2 regions of the Kaistia algarum genome follow, and region 2 is predicted to be linked to the other one. Evidence: predicted binding sites of a transcription regulator. Region 2 holds the regulator's gene; the other holds the start of a gene.
What was found. The regulator PhoB, encoded in region 2, activates phosphate uptake and scavenging genes when phosphate is short. The targets are predictions, from matches to a motif close to TGTCATNNANCTGTCAT.
Positions count from the first base shown of each region.

Region 1: a site for PhoB is predicted at 1,522-1,538, ahead of OSH05_RS10125 (acetoacetate decarboxylase). Genes of this name have one in related genera too.

Region 1 is NZ_JAPKNJ010000001.1:2,084,977-2,088,160, forward strand. It holds gene OSH05_RS10115 (carbohydrate-binding family V/XII) at 1-43, opposite strand, end outside; gene OSH05_RS10120 (hypothetical protein) at 153-506, opposite strand; gene OSH05_RS10125 (acetoacetate decarboxylase) at 694-1,440, opposite strand; gene glpK (glycerol kinase GlpK) at 1,568-3,055, opposite strand; gene OSH05_RS10135 (NrsF family protein) at 3,149-3,184, opposite strand, start outside.
Region 2 is NZ_JAPKNJ010000001.1:1,757,484-1,760,667, forward strand. It holds gene pstB (phosphate ABC transporter ATP-binding protein PstB) at 1-790, shown strand, start outside; gene phoU (phosphate signaling complex protein PhoU) at 813-1,529, shown strand; gene phoB (phosphate regulon transcriptional regulator PhoB) at 1,563-2,264, shown strand; gene OSH05_RS08580 (GcrA family cell cycle regulator) at 2,454-2,996, opposite strand.

The DNA of each region.
Region 1 (3,184 bases), 330 kb from region 2:
TCGCGGCCAGCGCAACGGCGATGGCAATGCGGCGTTTCGACATGAATATCCTCGAGGCAGTTGGGTCGTTTGAACGTTCAGGCCTTGGCGAGGATGAATCCGTCCAGCGCCTACGCCGCAGTCTTCGATCAGTCCCCGGCTCGCAAAGCTCGTCAGCCGCCGCCTTTGGCGGTTGCAACGACATGGCGATCACCGAGAAGGATATACCGCAAGAACGACGCGTCGTCATTGTCCAGCCCGCGACGGTGCAACTCGACATATTCGACGGATTCCTCCCGCGACAGCCCCCGCAGGCATTCGCGGCCGTCGACGTCGAGCGACAACCCGCCGGCGCGCTGGAATCGCGCCCTTGCGGTATCATCCAGTGGAAGGGGCGCGCTGTGGGCGTCAACTTTTCGCAGGGTGCCGCGAACCGCATCGTTCTTGCGCGGGGAGTGGGGGGTTGCCGGGCTTTGCCGCTTGCCTCCCCCTCCTTCCGGCCGCTCGATTCCTCGCTGCACCGTCACGGCTTCCTCCCGGATATCCGTTGCTACCGCTGTCGGAGTCCTAGGCCTCAACTGTTTACGAAAGCAGAATCCCGACACGCAAACCCGCGCCTTGCGCGGCGTATTGCGCAGGGCAGCGCCGACTTCAAGAGGCGATGGGAAAGCCGCTTGCCCCTGCGGCTCCAGCCGATAAAGGCCAGCCCGCCGGTCAGGTCGCGGGTGCAAGATAGTCGTAGACGACCTCGCCAAGCCCGAGCGTCAGGTCGGCCTTGAAATGGACGGCTGACAAAACCTCGAGAACCGGCAGCTTCGCGACATCGCAGCTGACATGCGGCCGCAGATCCAGCGCGGCCGGTCCGGTCCAGGCCCCTTTCAGCGTGATGTCTTGCGTGTAATAGCGCACGAGTTCGCAGATCCTGGGTGTTCCGTCGACATGCGGAATGATCTTGATCAGGAAATTCGGCGCCTTCAGGGAGGCGAGGATGGCGTCCTCGTCGGCTGGCCTGTGCTTGTAGCCCATGGTCCCGACAGCGCAGAGCACGCTGCCATAGTGCAGCGTTCCGACGATCACTTCGCTTTCATGCACGAGCTTCGGCTTTGCGAGCTTCTTGGGAAAGCCCCAGAGTTCGCGGCCGCCGGCAATCGGCGCGTCGTCGTCCAGGTACATGGCGTGGACATAGCCACCCGTCTGGCCGTTGAAGCGGACCGGGATGACCTGTCCGGTTTCGGTATAATCCCCGAAGCCGGTCGAGTCCGGCATTCGGATGAACTCGTATTTGACGATCGGGTCGATGATCTCAAGCGGCGCGGGGACGACGGCTTCGAGCGCCTCGCGGCTCGTCCGGTAGGTGATCACGATGAATTCGCGATCATAGAAGCGGTAGGGTCCCGGCGGATAGGACGGGTTGGTCAGCGGCATCGCATAGGCGCGGCGTCGGACCTCGTCGATATCCATGGTTCTTACCCCAATTGCCGGAATCGGCGTTCTCGCCGGGCTGTGCTGCCCGGTAGCGTAGGGAGTGAAGCTTAACGACTCCGTCATGACGCCCTCATGGCGGCGCAGCCGTCCGCCGCGGGACGCGTCAGGCCGTCAGCGTTCGCTTCACGGCATCATGCCAGCCGGCGAGCTTCGCTTCGCGTTCGGAGCCCGTCATGCCGGGCAGAAAGCGCTGCTCGCGGTGCCATCCGGCGGAGAAGCCCTCTTCCCCGGGCCAGACGCCTTGCTGTCGGCCGGCGAGCCACGCCGCGCCAAGGGCCGTCGTCTCCAGGACGACGGGGCGGTCGACCGGCGCGTCGAGGATGTCGGCCAGTCGCTGCATCGTCCAGTCGCTGGCAACCATGCCGCCATCGACCCGCAGCACCGTCTCGCCGCCCGACGCCCAGTCGCGCTGCATGGCGTCGAGCAGGTCACGGGTCTGGAAGCACACGGATTCAAGCGCTGCGCGCGCGATTTCCTTGGGCCCTGTGGAGCGGGTGATGCCGAAAAGGGCACCGCGGGCATGGGCATCCCACCAGGGAGCGCCCAGTCCGGTAAAGGCGGGAACCAGATAGACGTCCTGATGCGGATCGGCTGCTGCCGCCATCGGCCCGGACTGGTCCGCTCGGTCGATGATGCCGAGCCCGTCGCGCAGCCATTGGATGGCGGAGCCGGCGACGAAGATCGAGCCCTCCAGCGCATAGGTCGTCTTGCCATCGAGCCGATAGGCGATCGTCGTCAGCAGGCGGTTCTGCGACGGCACGGGATCCGAGCCGGTATTCAGGAGCGCGAAACAGCCCGTTCCGTAAGTCGCCTTCATCATGCCGGGGGAAAAGCAGGCCTGGCCGAGCGTCGCAGCATGCTGGTCGCCGGCGATGCCGGCGATCGGAACCGCCGCGCCGAGGATGTCGGGATCGGCCGAGCCGAAATCGTCGGCCGAATCGCGCACATCCGGCAGCAGCGAGCGCGGCACGTCGAAGAGGCGCAGCAATTCGTCATCCCATTCGCCGCGGTGGATATCGAAGAGGAGGGTGCGCGAGGCGTTCGTCGCGTCGGTTGCGTGGACCCGGCCCCCCGTCAGGCGCCAGAGCAGGTAGCTGTCGACAGTGCCAAAAGCGAGTTCGCCGCGTTCCGCCTTCGCGCGGGCGCCCTCGACATGGTCGAGCAGCCAAGCGATCTTGGAGCCGGAGAAATAGGGGTCGAGCAGGAGGCCGGTCTTCTGCCGGACCAGGGCTTCCGCGCCTTCCGCCTTCAGTCGGTCGCATTGGTCGGCCGTGCGCCGGTCCTGCCAGACGATGGCATTGTGGATCACCTTGCCGGTGGCCCGGTCCCAGAGGATCGTCGTCTCGCGCTGGTTCGTGATGCCGATGCCGGCAAGATCGGATGCCGCGATCTTGGCGTTGGCGAGCGCAAAGCGGATCGTCGCCAGCGTCGTCCGCCAGAGATCCTCCGGATCATGCTCGACCCAGCCGGAGCGCGGGAAATGCTGCGCGAATTCCTGCTGCCCAAGACCGCAAACGCGGTAGTCGGTGTCGAAGACGATCGACCGCGTCGACGTCGTGCCCTGGTCGATCGCCAGTATGAACCCGCTCATGAGGCCTCCCCGCCCATCTCCGCAGAGGCGGCTCTCGAAAGCGGCCTCCTCCTCCGCCGCTTCTATAGCGGCGTTCGAGAATGCCGGCCACACTCACCAGCGTAGCAGGCGCGCTCCGAGGAGCGCCCC
Region 2 (3,184 bases):
CCAGATCGCCTCCGCGAGCGTCGCCGGACATGGCATGGCCGAGAAGATCACGATCCGCAATCTGAAGTTCTTCTACGGCGAGAGCCTGGCGCTGAAGTCGATCAACCTGCCGCTCTACGAGAAGAAGGTCACGGCCTTCATCGGGCCGTCGGGCTGCGGCAAGTCCACGCTGCTGCGCGTGCTGAACCGCATGTACGACCTCTACCCGAGGCAGCATGCGGAAGGCGAGGTTCTGTTCGATGGCGGCAACATCCTGGCGCCGGGCCAGGATCTCAATCTCCTGCGCGCGCGCGTCGGCATGGTGTTCCAGAAGCCCACGCCGTTCCCGATGTCGATCTATGACAACATCGCCTTCGGCATCCGCCTCTATGAGAATATCTCGCGCTCCGAGATGGACGCCCGCGTCGAGGCGGCGCTGACGCGCGGTGCGCTCTGGAACGAGGTCAAGGACAAGCTGACGTCGAGCGGCCTGTCGCTCTCCGGCGGCCAGCAGCAACGCCTCTGCATCGCCCGCTCGATCGCAGTACGGCCGGAAGTCGTTCTGTTCGACGAGCCCTGCTCGGCGCTCGACCCGATCTCGACCGCCAAGATCGAGGAGCTCATCGACGAGCTGACCGCCGACTACACCATCGCGATCGTTACCCACAACATGCAGCAGGCGGCCCGCGTCTCGGACTATACCGCCTTCATGTATCTCGGCGAGCTGATCGAATTCGACGAGACGTCGAAGATCTTCACGGCTCCGAGCGACAAGCGCACGCAGGACTACATCACCGGACGCTTCGGCTGAGCCCGGACGGCAGGAGGACGACATGTCGGAACATATTGTTACCCGATACGACGACGAGCTGAAGAACGTCCAGCGCCGCATCGCGGAAATGGGCGGCATGGCCGAACGGCTGGTGGATCTCTCCGTGTCCGCGCTGACGCGGATCGACACGGCCACCGCGAACATGGTCATCGCCGAGGATCGGCGCCTCGACGAGATCCAGCGCGAATGCGAGGAAGAGGCGATCCGCATCATCGCCCGACGCCAGCCCATTGCTGTCGACCTGCGTGAGGTCATCGGCGCGATGCGCATCTCCAACGACCTCGAGCGCATCGGCGATCTGGCCAAGAACATTGCCAAGCGCGTCCTCGCGCTCGACGGGCAGTTCCAGTCGAAGCGTTTCATGACGGGTGTGGAGCATATGGCGGAGCTGTCCCTCGCCCAGCTCAAGGACGTGCTCGACGCCTATGCGACGCGCGACGTCAACCAGGCCTTCGAGGTCTGGAAGCGCGATGCCGATATTGACTCGATGTACACGTCGCTGTTCCGCGAACTCCTCACCTACATGATGGAGGATCCGCGCAACATCTCGCTGTGCACGCATCTGCTGTTCTGCGCCAAGAATATCGAGCGGATCGGCGATCACACGACGAACATCGCCGAGACCGTGCACTACGTCGTCACCGGCGAAGCGCTCACGCAGGATCGTCCGAAGCAGGACGAGTCGAGCCTGACGAACGTCACCTATGAGAACATTTGATCGGCTCGCTCCGGTCTGGTCGGGGTTAGCTGAATGACACCACGGGTTATGGTGGTTGAGGACGAGGAGGCGCTGAGCCTCCTCCTACGATACAATCTCGAAGCGGAAGGCTACACGGTCGACGTGGTGCCTCGCGGCGACGATGCCGAGACGCGGCTGCGGGAGACCGTTCCCGATCTGCTGCTGCTCGACTGGATGCTGCCTGGAATCTCGGGCATCGAGCTCTGCCGCCGGCTGCGCGCGCGCGACGTCACGCGCACGCTGCCGATCATCATGCTGACCGCGCGTGGTGAGGAGCAGGAGCGCATACGCGGCCTGTCCACGGGGGCAGACGACTATGTCGTGAAGCCGTTCTCCGTGCCGGAGCTGATGGCGCGCGTCCGCGCTATCCTGCGCCGATCGCGGCCGGAGGTGATCGCCTCGCTGCTGCGGGCCGGCGACATCGAACTCGACCGGGAGACGCACCGCGTCCGCCGTTCCGGCCGTGAATTGCGGCTGGGGCCGACCGAGTTCCGCCTGCTCGAATTCCTGATGAAGAGCCCAGGCCGCGTCTTCTCGCGCGAGCAATTGCTGGACGGGGTCTGGGGACGGGACGTCTATGTCGACGAGCGCACCGTCGACGTCCATATCGGCCGCCTGCGCAAGGCGGTCAATCGCGGCCGCGTCAAGGACCCGATCCGGACCGTCCGCGGCTCAGGCTACGCCTTCGACGACCAGTTCGTCGGGGTCAACTGACAGAATAGTCGCCGCCGCTTAAAAGAAGGCCTTCCCCCGCGTAATACGCCGAAAGGGGAAGGCAGGCGGGCACGCGTTCCTGAAGGACAAGCTCCATTGGGAGCATCGGCCTCGTCCAGACCTCTCCTGCGGAGAGGTCGGATCGCGGTTATGGGGACCCTCTCTCGCGGACGAGAGAGGGAAGCGCACTCAGGCGCTGACCATCTTGCGCTCGCGCCGGCGTTCGTGAACCGGCTGGTAGGCGATGCGGGAATGATACTCGCAGTATGGAATTCCCGAATTCGAGCGCTGGCCGCAGAAATGGAAATCCTCGGAGCTCGGATCGCCATTCGGCCATTTGCAGGTCTGCTCGGTGAGCGTCAGGATGCTCGCATGCAGGCTGATCGGAACGACGACATCGTTGCTGTCGGTCGGACGAGGGGCGCGACGCGGCTCCGGCGCCAGTTGCCCGATGGGCTTCAGCGCCGTATTGCCGGCGACGAGCGGCCGTGTCATCGGCGGCTGCGGCCGGCCGGATACGTTGGTACGGCCGGTCGAGACTGCCGGCTGTTTGCGGGGTCTGGCGATCGGCGTCGTGGCCGGCTTCGCCCTGCCCGAAAGGCTGAGGCGATGCACCTTGCCGATGACCGCGTTTCGCGTCACGCCGCCGAGTTCCGTCGCGATCTGGCTGGCGCTGAGACCGTCGGCCCAAAGCTTCTTGAGCAACTCAACCCGTTCGTCCGTCCAAGTCATGGCTCATCCTTGTCGGTCGGAGCGGCCGTCGGAATCCCTAATGCTCGCCGCCCGCTACGCCGGACGACGACTGCGCAAATACAAGGTTCGGGGAAAACAGCTCGCTCGATATTTCGTATCTTAACGAACATTAAGCTACTATATGGCGTGACTCGCTGACAAGAGTCCGGCCGAATCAGAGACGGCGA